Regions from separate parts of the Paenibacillus sp. NPDC093718 genome, predicted to be linked through region 1. Evidence: riboswitches for the same ligand, from Rfam matches in the RefSeq annotation. Region 1 holds a riboswitch; each other region holds the start of a gene.

The links. Region 1 has a riboswitch for thiamine pyrophosphate ahead of tenA (thiaminase II). Riboswitches for the same ligand answer to the same signal wherever they lie in the genome.
Region 2: it holds a riboswitch for thiamine pyrophosphate, as region 1 does, so the genes downstream of both, ACQKPA_RS11385 (ABC transporter substrate-binding protein) here and tenA (thiaminase II) in region 1, are expected to answer to the same signal.
Region 3: it holds a riboswitch for thiamine pyrophosphate, as region 1 does, so the genes downstream of both, ACQKPA_RS27025 (ECF transporter S component) here and tenA (thiaminase II) in region 1, are expected to answer to the same signal.
Region 4: it holds a riboswitch for thiamine pyrophosphate, as region 1 does, so the genes downstream of both, ACQKPA_RS02775 (YkoF family thiamine/hydroxymethylpyrimidine-binding protein) here and tenA (thiaminase II) in region 1, are expected to answer to the same signal.

Annotation. Positions count from the first base shown of each region.
Region 1 covers NZ_JBNNUS010000005.1:102,176-106,457, reverse strand. Annotated here, with positions in the region: gene thiD (bifunctional hydroxymethylpyrimidine kinase/phosphomethylpyrimidine kinase) at 1-834, opposite strand, end outside; gene thiM (hydroxyethylthiazole kinase) at 831-1,673, opposite strand; gene tenA (thiaminase II) at 1,726-2,412, opposite strand; TPP riboswitch at 2,554-2,657, opposite strand; gene ACQKPA_RS16295 (VOC family protein) at 2,922-3,422, shown strand; gene ACQKPA_RS16290 (hypothetical protein) at 3,727-4,098, shown strand.
Region 2 covers NZ_JBNNUS010000003.1:332,895-337,176, forward strand. Annotated here, with positions in the region: gene ACQKPA_RS11375 (diguanylate cyclase domain-containing protein) at 105-1,640, opposite strand; gene ACQKPA_RS11380 (VOC family protein) at 1,901-2,284, shown strand; TPP riboswitch at 2,456-2,567, shown strand; gene ACQKPA_RS11385 (ABC transporter substrate-binding protein) at 2,683-3,714, shown strand; gene ACQKPA_RS11390 (MTH1187 family thiamine-binding protein) at 4,140-4,282, shown strand, end outside.
Region 3 covers NZ_JBNNUS010000011.1:96,058-100,339, reverse strand. Annotated here, with positions in the region: gene ACQKPA_RS27035 (energy-coupling factor transporter transmembrane component T family protein) at 1-176, opposite strand, end outside; gene ACQKPA_RS27030 (ABC transporter ATP-binding protein) at 173-1,846, opposite strand; gene ACQKPA_RS27025 (ECF transporter S component) at 1,839-2,468, opposite strand; TPP riboswitch at 2,560-2,672, opposite strand; gene asd (archaetidylserine decarboxylase) at 2,837-3,640, shown strand; gene ACQKPA_RS27015 (oxidoreductase) at 3,716-4,282, opposite strand, start outside.
Region 4 covers NZ_JBNNUS010000001.1:576,468-580,749, forward strand. Annotated here, with positions in the region: gene ACQKPA_RS02765 (ABC transporter permease) at 1-435, opposite strand, end outside; gene ACQKPA_RS02770 (nitroreductase family protein) at 977-1,579, shown strand; TPP riboswitch at 1,763-1,865, shown strand; gene ACQKPA_RS02775 (YkoF family thiamine/hydroxymethylpyrimidine-binding protein) at 1,950-2,555, shown strand; gene ACQKPA_RS02780 (sporulation protein YjcZ) at 2,629-2,724, opposite strand; gene ACQKPA_RS02785 (nucleotidyltransferase domain-containing protein) at 2,842-3,540, opposite strand; gene ACQKPA_RS02790 (class I SAM-dependent methyltransferase) at 3,684-4,282, shown strand, end outside.

The DNA of each region.
Region 1 (4,282 bases):
GAAAGTGCAGCCGGTACCATGGGTATGAACGGTATGAATTCGTTTGCCATATAATTCTGTGAAGGCCGTACCATCGTATACCAGGTCCATGACCGGAGGACTGCCGCTGCTGTCATTCTTGATAATAGGGGAGCGTCCCTCATTAAACTCCCCGTTATCACTGGCAGTTCTCGTTTGACCATACGCCTTTTCGGACTGAGGCAACTCTTCCTGCTGCATACCCGCTGCTATAGCTGGTCCCTTATCCCTCTCGTGATCCGCATCTTCACCGCTGCCAAGCAAGCCCTCGTCATGCCCGCCTTTGATCACAACCATCTTTGGCCCCAGACCATGAATGCGTCTCGCCGCTTCCTTCCGATCTTCCATCGTGCGGATACGCATCCCCGCCAATACTTCGGCCTCCGGTATGTTGGGGGTGACAATCAGCGCCAGCGGCAGCAAATCTTCTCTTAAAGCCTGCACCGCTTCGCTTTGCAGCAGCTCCGCTCCGCCCTTGGCGATCATCACGGGATCCACAACGACCCTCTTCCAGCCGAATGCCCGAATCCGGTCAGCCACCAGGCGAATGATCTCCGCGTTGAACAGCATGCCGGTCTTCAATGCATCGACTCCGAGGTCCGAGCCTACCGCTTCAATCTGTTCCGCAGCTGCTTCGGGAGGCAGCGGATATACGCCGTGAACCCCCAAGGTATTCTGCACCGTGATTGCCGTAATCGCCGACATGCCGTATACGCCGAGCTCCTGGAAGGTTTTTAGATCTGCCTGAATGCCGGCACCTCCGCCGCTATCAGACCCGGCAATCGTCAGTGCCCTGGGAACATGAGTCTTGCTCATCGTGTGCCACCTGCAGCGGCCGCTTCCGCTTCCCGGACAGCTGCATATCCTTCCAGCGAGTCTGGATGAAGCTTTGCCAGCTCATCCAGGAAAGCGATCTGGAAGCTTCCTGGTCCAAGATCCGCGGTTCGCTCTGCGGCTTTTGCCGCCGCGGCCCCGTAGAAGGCCAGTCCCGCCGTACCTGCAAGCAGCAGGTTTGCTTCTACCGCGGCAAAGGCACCCAGCACCGAGGTCAGCAGGCACCCTGCGCCGGTCACCTTCGTGAGCAGAGCATCCCCGCCGGTAATGAGGCGTACCTCGTTTCCATCGGTAATCACGTCCTCTTCACCGGTAATGGCCACGATCGTGCCTAATTCGCGTGCAGCCCGCACGGCCAGCTCGGCATGATCACTGCCTGCGCTATTGCCTGCGTCTACGCCTTTGATCTCGCGGGCCTCCCCGACAAGGTGAGCGACTTCAGCCGCATTTCCGCGCACGAGCGATACCTTCACCTCGCTTAGGATCCGCAGCGCCGACTCCGTTCGAAAACGGGTCGCTCCTGCACCGACCGGGTCCAGCAGGACCGGCACGCCGTGTGCGTTCGCCGATTGTCCGGCGATCATCATCGCATCAACAAGCTCGCGGTTCAGCGTGCCGATGTTCAATACGAGCGCGCCCGCGATGGCGGCCATATCCGCCACTTCCTCCGGCGCGTAAGCCATGACCGGCGACGCGCCCAGCGCGTACAAGCCGTTAGCCGTAAAATTCGTCACCACCACGTTCGTCATATTGTGAACGAGGGGGCTCATTTGCTGTACCTTCGTTAAAAGCGCCGAAACTTCTTTTTCCCATGCATGCATATGAATCAGCCTCTCTTATCTATAATGGAATTTATGTGCTCGTGACGACTTCTTACAGAACCGCAGCCTGCAGCTGCACCGGCCATTCCTCCTGCTTATAAGCCATGTCCCAAAACATATACTCCAGCTGGCAGCTCAGCATGAAATGCTCCTTCATCCGTTCCCGCTCGGCTGCCGTCGCACGCTCTGCCCATTCATCGACACGGTTGCAGAACTTGGCTGTCGCGTCTTCCCCACGATTGCCGTAGAAATAAATCCAGTCATAGAACGGATGGGATGCATCCGGCTTCACTTCATCCAGCAGCTTGCGGCCAATCTCCAGGTACGTCCACGGGCAAGGAAGCAGTACCGCCATAATCTCGCCCAGACTTCCCTCATGCGCCACCGTCAGCATATGACGGATATAATGATGCGCGGACGGAGCCAGCGGATACCCCTGAAGCTCTTCATAGGTCACCCCGGCGGCTGCGCAAAAATTCTGATGCGGGTGCACCTCGCTGTGCAGGATAAATGAAATCTGTTCGTTAAAGGTCGCGATCTCTTCCCTGCTGGTCGATTTGGATATGGCGATACCGTAAATCCGCATGTAGGCATTCAAATACTCAAAATCCTGCTTCACATAGTGAATCAGCTGTTCCCGCGCCAGTTTCCCCTCGGCAATGCCTTTTACGAAGGGATGATCGAAGATTGCTTGAAAAATGCCTCCCGCCTGCTGACGGAGCTCTTGCGTATAACTCATTTTTGTCCCCACCTCCAACATATTGAAGAGCAGGAAGTCCATAAGACACGACTTTCCAGGCAACGCTAAAAAGCCGCCCCGAAAACTGGAGCGGCTTCGTCAACAAGCCCCGAGTGCGCCAAAAAACGCACCGAGACCTCATATACGAAGGCTCCACTTTCCTACGCTAGTACGAACTAGATCAGGTTCAAAGGGTCCAAGATACGCTCTTGTCTCAGCCGCTAACGGCTCCCCTAGTGGACTTCCTATTCTTTTGTCTAATACTGTACATAGGTTTATGGGTGGTGTCAAACGTTAACGGTTCGTGGACGGAACTTCGCGCTCGCAACCTCTTCATGACCGGGTGATCATGATGTTCTACGGTGGCAGTAGTCTTTTTGCGAGATAAAATCGCCGGCTGCCCCAAACTTGTTTCAGAAACACTGACGCTCGGCTGTCATATATGCCCCCGCATAATGAGTACATAAGAGCAGTTCAAATATATGAAGTTTGAAGGAGCGAGCGGATTTATGACAAACCAACCGAAAGCCGTTAAACCCATTCCGGATGGCTACACATCCGTAACACCATGGATTATCTCAAGAAACTCCGCAGCGCTGATTGAATTCCTGGAGCAGGCTTTTCAAGCCGAAGAGTTAGCCCGCGTCTATGTTGGCGATGGTATCATCGGCCATGCCGAGGTGCGAATCGGAGATGCCGTCGTGATGATGTTTGACGCAAAGCCGGAATGGCCGGATAGCCCGGCGTACCTCCGTCTATATGTTGAGGATTGCGATGCTGCCTACCAACAAGCACTCGCCGCAGGAGCCGTCTCGGTGACGGAACCAACGAGTTTGTTCTTCGGCGACCGGGTGGGACGGGTACGGGACCCGTTCGGCAACTTATGGTGGATTCAGACGCGATTGGAGGACCTGACCCCCGAGGAGATGGAACGACGAGCCCAGGACCCGGAATACATGAAGGCAATGACCTATGTTGCAGGATCGGAGATCGTGGTGAAGATTTCATAACAAGGTGAAGTGAAGCAAAAGCGTTATTTCAGGGAGAACATGGGTGGATTCGTTGCCCCAGCGATATGCTTGGATGGCTGTCGATTATGATCGATGTAGGGACCTGGTAACTCAGAGTAGCTATGGTTTATAGGTAGAAACTGGGGGGAATACAGAGTGTATAGCTGAGCTACTGCTGGTATTGGAACTGCTTCTGGTATTGGAACTGCTTCTGGTATTGGAACTGCTTCTGGTATTGGAGCTGCTTCTGGTATTGGAGCTGCTTCTGGGCTTGGTGCTAATGCTGGTATAGGTGACTACTGCTTTGCTACTTACTGATATTGGTGCTACTGCTGTTTTGGTGCGACTGCTGGTATTAATGCTGCTGCTGATCATGGTGCTACTGATCTCGGTGCGACAGCTGGTCTTGGTACGACTGCTGGTCTTGGTGTTACTGATCTCAGTGCGACTGATCTCAGTGCTATTGCTGATCTTGGTGCTACTGATCTCGGTGCGACTGCTGGTCTTGGTACGACTGCTGGTCTTGGTGTTACTGATCTCAGTGCGACTGATCTCAGTGCTATTGCTGATCTTGGTGCTACTACTGATCTTGGTGCGACTGCTGATCTTGGTGCTACTTCTGGTCTTGGTGCGTCTGTTGATCCTGGTGCGACTGCACAAGCCCAATGAGGACTGAGGATACGTTATTTAGCTGAAAAGGCGTAATTTTCGAGATCTAACGGACACCAGGTACGTTATTCATAGAATATGATGACAAATATGCACCTTATGGAAGGAATAAGGGATCCTGTGTCCGTTAGATTTAAGAATTGGACCCGAATCAGGTAAATAAGGGAACTGGTGTCCGTTAACAGTTCAGG
Region 2 (4,282 bases), on a different contig from region 1:
TAAGAGAAATGCGCAAGATTCGTACAATGATTACGCCAAATTCTACAAAAATCGACTTATATTGCTTTTAACAATGTATTGTCGATACTAGGATCTTGCCTGATCTACTCAACCTTTTGATCCAAAAGCTGCAGCAGCATCGTCCGCTCCACATCAAAATGCCAAGGGGCGTTCCGTTCCTTCGCCGCATACATCGCGGCATCGGCGCGACCAATCAGCTCCTGGTCATTTCTGGCATGATCCGGATAAACCGCAATGCCGATACTCGGCGTGGTTCGGACTTCATGCCCTTCCAATTCGTACGGCTCGCTAAGCATCGTCCAGATCTCCTCCGCCATCCAGATCAGCTCCTGATCCTCACCAGCCGGATGGATCATAACGGTGAATTCGTCTCCTCCTAAACGGGAAACCAAAACTCCTTTGGATTCAAGAGATTGAAGCCGGTCTGCAACCTTTCGTATCAACAAATCGCCGGCACGATGGCCGTATCGGTCATTGACTCGTTTGAAACGGTTCATATCCATATACAGCAAGCCTACGCGGGAACCTGCGCGGTCCGCCTCCTTCAGCGAGCTCGCCAGCCTTGCATTAAAATAACGGCGATTATACAGCCCCGTAAGATCATCACGATGTGCCAGGGCTTCACTCTGCATCAGACTCTCATGCAGCCGGTCAAACAAGCGGTCGTTCTCGAACTGGATTAAAATCTGCCTGAACAGAATCAGGATCACGCACAGGGATAGGCCGGTAAACAGTCCAGTCCACCCTCCAAACCGCTGCGCCATAAGGGCAAACATCCCGCCAAGCACGCTATAGGGAAGCAGGTACCTTACGATCAGGTTTCCGACCGAACGCGGCTCCCGCTCACCAACAGATGGCTTACGGGAATCAGAGGCAGACTGCCCACCTGCGAAACTAATGAAAAATACCGATAATGAATAGATTGGATATAGGTAGGGACGAGCCTCGATACCCATGAGTTCAACAAGATAGATGTACAGAACATCTCCGGCAATATAAGCACTTCCGCCAAGACATAACAGAATGGCCGACCATTTCCTTAACTGTCCGGTATTAAAATACAACACCAGCGTAAAAAAAATAAGTACCATTGCGCATAGCGGATACAGCATGTCCACCCAAATGTTTCCCCATACTGCCTCATGGACCAGACCCTCAAGCTCAGGCTTGATGAAATACTCCCATCCTACCGTCATGACCGTTATGCCAACAATCACGATGTCCAGCATAAGCCGGAGCCCCCGAAACGAACCTTGAACATGCCGGAATAAATAAATGAGAGAACTTGCGAACAGGATGAGTTCGAGCCCCCAGAACAAATGGGCTAGAACCGTAGGGAAAGCGCTCTCTTTTTCAAACCAAACATGACATGCGTGAATGATTCGGGCCGCTGCATCCCCCATCAATCCGAGACCCACAATAAACCAAAACCTGCGAAGATGAACCTCATAGCGCCGACTAATCCGCATTAAATAAACGGAGGCGGCTGCAGGAGGAATAATGACTAGAACACGCTGAAGCGGTAAAGCGTCAGGCATCCACAGAGCGATCATTATCTGAATGAATGCATATATCATGGCGAGTCGAATCCACAGATGATCTGCTGGAGTTGGACTCATAAGCATTCCTCCTCGGCCAAAAGGTAAGCTTTTTTCACTACTTGCTTATTAGGTCTTTTGAATTAATACTCCTAGTTTTCATGATACTTTTTACCCACCTAAAAGTAAAGATGAGGAAATGAAAGAAAAACCATGGATTCTACTCTAGTAAACCCATAACCATCCGAAAAGTTGTTGCCCTCAAGACCCACTTGACGTATAGGGATTATGTGATAATATTTACATTCATATCTTATATGAATCGGAAAGGGTGTTGAGCCATGCCACAGAAACGATTGGATCATGTTGGTATTGTTGTCCGGAACCTTGAAGCTACAATTGCATTCTACACATCCGTAGTCGGACTGGAACTAAAGGATCGCCTGACCCATACTAATGGCGTCATCCAGCTGGCGTTCCTCGGATTTAACGGCAGCAACGAGACGGAAGTCGAGCTTATTCAGGGTTACAGCGATACGCTGCCCGCGGAGGGCACCGTTCATCATTTTGCCGTCAGCACGGATAACATTGAAGAGGAATATGCCCGGGTTCAAGGACTTGACGTTCCTCACTTGGACGAGGAAATCGTGACGCTCCCGAATGGTTTCCGTTATTTCTTTGTACATGGTCCCGAAGGGGAATGGATTGAGTTCTTCCAGCGCTAACCTCTACGTAGAAGCCTTATTCAAATACTTTATCTCGTGAAAGGTTCATAGGATCAATTATTCCTTCCCATTGCATAAGAGTTCTAACAAAGACCTGCCTCGTTCGTGCCCCTTCGAACTAGACAGGTCTGGTTGTTAGGACTATAATAGCGGATGTAATGATCGAAACTTCATAAATACCGGGGGAGCTGGGATATGGCCGGCTGAGAGTGTATCCGATATGATACTGACCCTTACACCTGATCTGGGTAATGCCAGCGTAGGAAGCCCATGTTTGCGGCAGCTGTTTATTTGCCGTGGTATACACTTACGCCGTCATGCGTCCTGATATCATCAGGGCGCTTTTTTTGTGGAGTTAACGAGGTTATAGAAATAGAATTCAAAGGAGAGAGAAAACGATGAAGAAGGGAAAATGGATTCCGCTGCTTCTTGCTTGCGTCCTGCTGATGGTTGCCTCTGGATGCGGCACAAGCGGACAGAACAAGAAGACAGGTGAAGAAGGCGAAGACAGTCAGACTCCCGGGAAACTTCGTGACGTACAGCTGATGCTCGATTGGTCCGCCAATACGAATCATACCGGCCTGTATGCAGCGAAGGAGCTTGGGTATTATGAGGAAGAAGGGCTTAATGTCGAGATCGTCCAGCCGGGAGCAGGCGGAACGGATACGCTGGTCGCATCCGGAAAAGTACCGTTTGGCATCAGCTATCAGGAAGGCGTAACGCTGGCCAGAACGCAAGGATTGCCGCTCGTTTCCATTGCAGCGATCATTCAGCATAATACATCCGGCTTTGCCGCCCCCAAGGATAAAGGCATCGTGAAGGCAGGCGATTTTGAAGGAAAATCCTATGGAGGCTGGGGCTCGCCTGTGGAGGAAGCCGTCATGAAATCCATCATGGAGATCGATGGCGCCGATGTCAGCAAGGTGAATATGGTCAATATGGGCGATGCCGATTATTTTACGGCCGTGAAACGCGACATTGATTTTGCCTGGATCTTCTATGCTTGGACGGGCATTGAAGCCGAGCTTCGCAATGAGCCGCTTGACATGATTTATGTGAAGGACTACTCGGAGCAGCTTGATTATTACACACCGGTGATCGTAACGAACGAGAAGCAGATCCAGGATGACCCCGAGCTTGTCAAAGCGTTCATGCGGGCGACTTCCAAAGGATATGACTATGCGATTCAACATCCTGAAGATGCGGCAGCCCTGCTTACGAAGGCTGTTCCTGACTTGGATGCCGAACTGGTTCTCGCCAGCCAGAAATGGCTGAGCCCCCGTTATCAGGATGATGCACCCCGCTGGGGCGAGCAGAAAGCCGAAGTATGGTCAGGGTATGCCGACTGGATGTTTGAGCGCAAGCTGCTGGAGAAGGAACTTGACGCGGACCGCGCATTTACCAATGAATTTTTACCGGAGCAGCCATAAGGTTATTTCTATATTAAGTGCGTGTTCAAAAAGGTCGATTTTCAGCACCGAAGCTTATGCTTCCGATGTGCGTTTTTTCAAAACGCTTCAGTTGGATGAAGCTAGGGACATCAGGAGCGGAGCGTACGATTTGGGTACGTGAGCACCGGAAGGCCCGGCTGAATTCAAGATTCGATGCCGAGCTGCTTCCTGATTCGCTTCGTGTTAGATATAGAATTTATGAGTTATCAGTGGAACTGATGAAATTCTATATCGCAAGAAAACCTACCTATGCATCGCGGTCGCTCATCCTTGAAGTGGCCTCGATAGAGGTTTTCTTATCAAGAGCGGACTTTTTGAACAACCTCTATAAGAAGAGAGACTGCGTTTGCGGAAGGCTGCCTCTCTTCCATTACAGTAAAGCTTACAAGAAAGGATGAGTTTATATGGCGAATACACTCTTAAGCATTCAAGTAATTCCGAGAACGCCAAACGGGGCCGACAGCATCCCTTATGTAGATGAAGCGATCAAGGTCATTCAGGAATCAGGTGTGAAATACGAGGTTCATGCACTCGAAACGACCATGGA
Region 3 (4,282 bases), on a different contig from region 1:
GGTTTCACCCCGCTGAGCACGATCAGACAGACCATAAAGATCAACGCCTGGTACAAAACAAAATCAAGATCATGGGTTAACACCGTCATGAAAAACAGCGCACAGATCAGACCCAGCTTCACCACCGGATTCGCCCGGTGCAGCCAAGTGATCCGCACGGGGTTCCATATGTTCATGCGTTCACCTCCGTGAAGCGATGATCGGTCGTGGTTAGATTTTCGCGAGCATCAGCGCCATTCACTCCGCCCGCCTCCTGTCCGGATTCCGTCCCGGTACACCAGCGCGGGGAAGGCATGCTCGAGGTCAGCTGTCCCTCGCGGATTTCCCATATATGCGTGGCGACCCGCTGCGCGACCTCCATTTCATGCGTCACCATAAGAATGGCGGTTCCCGCGCGGCGGAGCTGCTCGCACATCTCCAGAATCGCAAACGTATTCCGCGCATCCTGTCCGAAGGTCGGCTCATCCAGAAGCAGGACGGACGGCTGTCTTGCCATGGCCGTAGCCACGCTCAAGCGGCGCTTTTGACCTGTCGACAGCTGGTACGGATGCCTGGCCTCCAAGCCTCTCAATCCAAAGCGTTCAAGACAGCGGTCGGCCTGTGCCTTCGCTTCCTCCGGCGGCACATGATCCACCAGCAGCGAATAAACCACCTCATCGCCGATGCGCTCCGTCAGGAATTGAAGCTCCGGATTCTGAAACACGAATCCGATTTGTCGCAGCTGCTGCTCTCTCTTCTTCCGCACCTTTCTGCGCTTGCCCTGAATGACCTCTTCCCCGCAGAGCACATAGGTCCCTTCGGCGCGCAGCAGCCCCATCAAACTGAGCAGCAGCGAGCTCTTGCCTGCTCCGTTAGGCCCTACCACCGCAATGAATTGTCCCGGAAACACCTCGGCCGAAGGGAGAGTGATGGCCGGTTTATCCCATCTCATTCCCCTGAAATTCACCAGTTGAATGACAGGTTCCCCACATTGAACGTACGGCGGAGCAGCCTCATGCAGGAGATTACCCCGCTCACCGCCAAGCGCGTCGACCGGAGCAAACAGTTCTCTGCCCGACCGGGTCTGCGCATAATCTTCCCATACGCCGGGATACCAGATTCCATAGGCTTGGAGTTCCCGCTCGTATTCTGCGAATATCGCTGCTGGAGGACCTTCGCCCAGAATCTCGCCATCCGGGCTGAACAGCACGACACGATCCACGTATTTGGCCATTTCTTCTATCCGGTGCTCTACGATGATCAGCGTCCGCCCTTCCGATACGGCCTTCACCGCGGACCAGATTTGCTCCCTTCCTTCCGGGTCGAGCAAGGCAGATGGCTCGTCAAGGAACAGCACCTCCGGCTCCAGCAGCAGAGCCGAAGCCAGCGCCAGTCGTTGCTTCATGCCTTGGGACAGATGCCCGATCGGCATATGAAGCTCCTCAAGATCAAGCCCCACCTCGCGGAGGGCCGCTTGCATCCGCTCCTTCATCTCGTCGCGGGGGACACTTAGGTTTTCCAGTACGAATGCCAGCTCTTCATCCACGTATGGCATGCAGAACTGGGTATCCGGATCTTGGAATACATAACCCCAAGAGCGAGGAACCAGCTGCGACTCGCATTTCATCGGCACCTCCGTTGCGCGGGGAATCATCCCGCTCAGCACCTGCAGCAGCGTGGATTTGCCGCAGCCGCTCGGACCGAGCAGCAGCACCTTCTCCCCCCGGACAGCCGAGAAGGAGAGGTCTTTGAACATCAGCCGCTCCTCGCCCGGATACTTCAGACGCAATCCCTCCACATACACGGCCGGTTCCGGAAGCATTTCAGCGGACTGAGCCGGAACCAGGCTAACCGTGGCATTACACATGGCGCGGATCATCCAGTGCTTCGTAATCCTTCTTCGACGCAGGACGCAGCAGGGATGTCACACCCGTACGGTCAAGCGCTTTGGCCAGCAGGAGCATCAGGAGGCCTGCAATGACGGCGCCGCTGAGTACCCGCATGCCGTATTTGGCCAGGAACATCCATGTCTGCAGGTCATCGGTATAGCTGTAATAAAAGTCCATGATCATCGATCCGATGGCTGCGCCGGCTCCGGCAATCGCCAGCGTCCACGCCGAAGCGCTCCGATAACGGAGCGCCGCGAATACCAATTCTGCGCCCAGTCCTTGAATGAGACCATACAGCAGCAGGGTCAAACCCCAGCCGCTGCCAAACAGCACTTCCACGTGGGCTGCCGCCAGTTCCGCGATGATGGCCACTCCCGGCTTGCGGATCAACAAGTAAGCAAGTGTGGCTGCAGCGAACCACATGCCGTATAACAACTCATCCGCTTCAAAGAACAGCGGTTTTAACAGATTGTAAACCGAACCCCAAAAGTGATAAATGACGCCCAGCACCAGCGATACCAACACCGTCACCAAAATATCGCTTAACCGCAGCCCTTTTCGGGGCTGAACCCCCAACTTCTCCTGCACTGACGTTCCCATAACCACACATTCCCCTCTCCACCTCTATTTTTGTGTAAACACAACAAAAAACCGTCTGGAAAAACGCGCAGACGGAAAAATAGGCCCTATGTAGGCAGGGTCGGATATTCTCTACGCTGGCATTACCCAGTTCAGATTAACGGTCAACAGCGGATAATAGCTGCAATCTCAGCCTGATTCACTCAAGCCCCCGTATTCCCTATTCGGTTTCATGTTAATCTTAAAATACACATTCGTTCCCCAATTAGCAAGAACCTTTTTTCAAAAATGGCCATTTATTGATTTCCAGCTCATTCTATGTCAATATCAAAGTGATTGGCTTTTCCACCAACGTTTATTGCTGACACCTATGCACAAAGGAGAATGACATGGCTAAACAATTGCTGCGTCTGATGACCGAGCTGTCCTCCCGCAAGTGGCTGTCCCGAATTATGGGGCATTGTTCCCACAGCCGGCTGAGCCGTCATCTAATACCTGCATTCATACGAATTTATCAAATTCCGGCGCATGAAGCGGAGAAAGAAATTCACGAATACCGCTCACTGAACGAATTCTTTTCTCGCCGGTTAAAAATAGGCCTGCGCGCCATAGACGACACCGCCGATGCCATGGTTAGCCCCGTCGACGCCACGATTTCGGCGATGTGCGCCGTCAACACCGGCACCATTCTGAGCGTCAAGGGACAGGATTATACCCTGAGCGAGCTGCTCGCCAAATCACCGAGAATGGAAAACTACATCAACGGCTATGTATTTGTATTGTATTTAAGCCCAACCGATTATCATCGCATTCATTCCCCGGTAACCGGTGTTCAAGCGGAAAGCGAGCATTTAAAGGGACGCGTTTACCCCGTGAACGATTTTGCAATGACCCATATCCGGCATGTGCTCAGCCGTAATGAGCGCCTCATTACCTATATAGCGCATGAGTTCGGCGAAGTTGCCGTCGTGAAGGTCGGAGCCATGAACGTAAGCAGCATCCGTTATGCTGACGAGAACGTGAAGAAATACGAGATCGGCGATGAACTCGCGTACTTTGAATTCGGCTCTACCGTCGTGCTTTTGACAGAGAACGGCACGTTTACTCCGCGCGGTGACCTGGAACCCGGCTCCAAGGTGAAGATGGGAGAGCTGCTCGGTTTGCTTCACCCGTCCCCAGCCAGAAAAGGGTAACTCCATTCACCTTACCAAGCTGCACCAAGCATCGCATGACAAGTTAAGGCCATGAATCATTCGCTGCATGAATGATTAACGCCGGTCCAGCATCCGATAAACGATCCGCTGAAACAGCCGATCCGGCAGTACGCCCTTGATCCATGCGGTCAGCCGCGTGCCTCGGGGCAGCGTATAGCGGAACCTCGGTTTGGACATGGACGCAATGTTTGCCACCAGCCTGGCTACCTCCTGCGGATCCCCGCTTCTCCCGGCTGTCCGCTCGGAATAGTCCAGCACGCCCTTCAGCAGACCGCTGTAGGGTGATCCTTCCTTTACCGTAAGCTCCCCAAAACTTTTATTCCAGATCGGCGTGCCATAGGCACCGGGCTGGATCAGTACGACATCGATGCCAAAGGGCATCAACTCCATGGACAGGCTCTCGCCGAACCCCTCCAGCGCAAATTTGGATGCCGCATAGGGACCATAACCCGGAAAGCCGACCACACCGCTAATGCTGCTCATGAGAATGATTTTGGATCGTCCGGTCTTGCGCAGCAGCGGGAGCATATGCTGCGTCACCGATACGGTCCCGAAAAAATTCGTCTCCATCTGCTTTCGCCAGCCGCTGAGCGGCAATTCCTCCACCATGCCGCCTACCGC
Region 4 (4,282 bases), on a different contig from region 1:
GATATTACCAAACATCAGCCCTACGAGCGGGATGAAGATCGCGTCCTTGAACTTAATCCGATCCAGTATCTTCATGAAGATAAAGGTTCCTGCCAGAGCGAATACAAATGCCACAAGCATTTTGATAAGCGGTCCGCTTGTCGTGAAGACAAGCATGGCTACCAATATGCCCAGTCTGGCAGAGTCCATCGTACCTGCCGTGGTGGGAGACACGAACTTATTGCGGCTGAGCTGCTGCATGATCAATCCGCAGATGCTCATGCTAACACCCGCCAATATGAGGCTGACAAGCCTAGGAATCCGGCTGACAAGCATAATATGCTGTTGTTGTTCTGTCATCGAGAACAATTGCAGTGGCGAGATATCTTTAACTCCAATAAATAATGAGATTATCGAGAGTACCACAACGGCTGCAAATAAGTATCTAATCTTCATGGCTCTTCCTTCTATGCGTATGTCTCTAAGTATCCGGGATCTTGCAATTTTCGTCATCATTCTCATTGAGATTGATTATCAATCGCGTTCTGATATGCATTATATCATCCTCATACTGGCTCGACAAGTATAATTGAGAATCAAAATCAATTAATTGGTTCATACATGTATATTTTGTTCATGAATTGTTCATAATATGAAGTTTCAAGGAAGCATAGCTCATATCCTCAGGAAGAACCACTCTTTAGTTAAATCTCCCTTTAATGTGGTTACTGTCATAATGAGACTTCTCTAAAAACTACACGGTTTCAATTCTTATTAAATGGATAAGAAAAATAATATTAAATATTAAAAGTCGTTGACAATCCCTCTAAGTTATATTAATATCCTAACATAATTATTATTTCTAACTAAACGTAAGTTAATATGGAATGATAATTGAAATTATGGCTAATAACGTAAAATGCATATTTGCTTGTAGTAAGGGACATCTTCTTATCAGGCGTATGCAAATTCGATTACACCAGGAGGTTTTTTTTCAATGTCTAAAGATTTTTCAGCTGCACTCAAAAATCGCCGTTCTTATTACGGGATTAGCAAAGAATCCGTTATCTCGGACGAGCGTATTCAGGAAATCGTAAACGAAGCGGTTAAGTATACTCCGTCTTCTTTCAACTCCCAAAGTGCACGCGTCGTTGTATTGCTTGGCGAACAGCACGATAAACTGTGGAACATCACGGAAGGCATCCTGAAGGAAGTTGTTGGCGATGAAGAAGCATTCAAATCCACTGCCGACAAGATGGCTTCATTCCGCGCTGGTTACGGTACGGTATTGTTCTTCGAGGACAACAACGTCATTGCCGGGCTGCAACAAAACTTTGCCGCTTATGCCGACAACTTCCCGGTTTGGTCCAACCAATCCAACGGCATGCTGCAATTTGTAGTATGGACATCCCTTGAAGCAGAAGGTCTGGGCGCATCCCTGCAGCACTACAACCCGCTGATCGACGAAAAAGTAAAATCCGAATGGAACATCCCGGAAAGCTGGAAGCTGATTGCTCAAATGCCTTTCGGCAAGCCGGTTGCTGAACCAGGCGAAAAAGAATTTGCACCGCTGGAAGATCGCGTGAAAGTATATAACTAATCAAACAGATGAAATAAGCCGCCTCCCTAAGTTCCTGCAACTGGGACAGGCGGTTTTTTTTATAAAGCAAAGATTGAAAATCCGATCGCAAAACGATACAATTACACAGGTAAGAACCCATGAACTTCTACGACAACATGAAGTTCGGGGGCAAAACTTGCGGTAACCAACTACATAAGATGTTGGCTGTACTAGGGGTGCCATGTGCTGAGAGACGGCGGGCTGCCGTTAACCCTTATCACCCGATCTAGGTCATACTAGCGTGGGGAAGTGTAGCATTTATGTTTATTTCCTTTCGTAGGCATAACTGCACTTTCTTCATGGGGTGCGGTTTTTTTGCGTGGACTTATATAATGGGGAGGAAATGACAATGAATGAGCTTGCTTGCGGAACCAGCCGGATCGTCGGATGCCGGTTCTCGGTATTTCCCATGACAGACCGGTTTGTGGAGGTCATCATGGGCGCGCTGCAATCTGTGGATACGGGGAAGGTGTGGATTCAGACTGATGATGTGAGCACCTGTATTCGCGGACGTGCGGAGCATGTCTTTGATGTTACAAGGGCGATATTCGCCCATGCTGCGGCGAGTGGCGTGCACACTGTTTTTAATGGTACTTATTCCATTGGCTGCCCTGGAGATACGGACGCCGATGTATATATGACTGAGGATTCGACCCTCTTGAACAACGACATTGGAGAACTTGCCGATATGGAGACTGCCTGCCAGTTCGCTCTTTACCCCATGGGTACGGATAACTACATGGATGTCATCTACGGTGAAGTAAATCGTGCGAAGGCAGCCGGTACATTCGCCGGAAGCGTTCATTACGCCAGCCGGTTGGACGGGTCCTTATCCCGGGTGTTTGGGTCTCTTGAAGAAGCGTTTTTGCATGCGATCCAATCCGACAGCAGTCATCTGGTCATGACTGCGGTTGTGTCTGCCCACAGCCCATCGGTCAAAGCCGCATCGAATTGAGTTATATTGGGGCAGACAAAAGCCCGGCAAGAGCCGGGCTTTCCTGTCACTAGCTGCCAAGAATCTTGACGGTTTAAACCCAAGCACTCAAGATGATTACGAGCAGGATAAAGAGAACCAAAATAATTCCTACTGAATTGCCCCATGCGCCGCCGTATTCTCCGCTCATGAAGATCCCCTCCTGGATTTAAAAAATGACGTGATGTAATCACACTATTATAGTATTTCCCGATTTGTGCTAGCGTCACGGCTAATGTACCTCTCTTTATCTATTCGCAAGGAAATTTTATTCCTCGTAACCAATGAGAAGTTTCCCTCCATACGGACGGAGCATTTCCTCGGTGAATGCCATCAGAGCTGAAGGATCATCCTGGCGATACATCGCCGCAAGCGCTGCTTCCAATCGTTCTCCCATGATTGTGTCATAGCGGCTGAACAGCCGGAACAGCGTTTTCCCTTCACCCGTCCACTCCCGGTTCACCCTAAGTACAAATTCACAGAGAATCGCCGCTATTTTGTGCACCGTAAACCATTTTTCGCCATCCCTTCGTGGACCCTCCAAGTCCAGCATGTACTCGGTTAGCATATAACGGTATTGGTTAATGTCGGTTAGCGTCAATGGCATGGGTCCGTAATTCAAATCGCTGTGGGCTTCCGTCCGCACCTCTTCTCCCTCGGGCAGCGCGCACAGCACCGTCCCTTCTGCGATCATCCGTTGAAATGACGGATTCGCCGCGATCACTCCCTCGTCAAAATATTCGCGATAGGAGGATAAAGACAATATAAAGATTTCCGCGATCCACCCATGCGCCTCTATCGTCTTCCTGCTGAAATCATAACCGTCTCGTTCAATGACCATGATGTCCAAATCGGATTGTTCATTATATTCGCCTCTGCTCGCGCTGCCGCCAAGCACGGCAAGCAAACAGTCGGGATAATCGTGTTGAATGACGCGTTCCGCTGCCTCTACCGGTTCCATCCTCATGACGTTTCCTCCATTATGACTCTGATCCTCCCGAAAAAAGGGCTCAAAATATCTAATTCAGCTAAAACCCTAAACGTACCTGAATCATATGGTAAATAAACGATTACCCTCATGTTGATGACAAGGAAGAAGGGATAGATAAGATGAACTACATTCATATGCTCTCCAAACTAGGCATGGGCAGTGCCCACCCGGGAGGATTCGAGGCAACCCTCAGAATGCTGAAGAATTATCCCATTCAACCGGGCAGCCGCATTCTGGAGGTGGGGTGCGGAACTGGCAGAACCGCATGCCATCTTTCGGAGATGGGGTATCAAGTGACAGCTATTGATCTGAACGAAAATATGATCAAAAAAGCACGGGCACGAGCCGAAGCGATGGAAATCGACGTACAGTTCCTTCAAGCGGATGTATGCGCATTGCCTTTCGAGGACAACCAATTTGATCTGATCATGGCCGAGTCTGTTACCGTATTTACGGATACTTCGAAATCGCTGCCCGAATATTACCGCGTTCTGGATCGCGGAGGCGTCCTGCTGGACAGAGAATTACTGCTTGATATGCCCATGCCGGAAGCAAAGCTTCAGGAACTGCTCGAATTCTTCGGAATACCTAATCTGATGATGAGAGAAGAATGGGCGGAATCCCTCTTGGCTTGCGGGTTTAAACAGGAAGAAATTCTGGAGTACAACCACTTCAATGAGCAGCTAAAGGAAGAGCAGACACGTCATCTGGATTCATT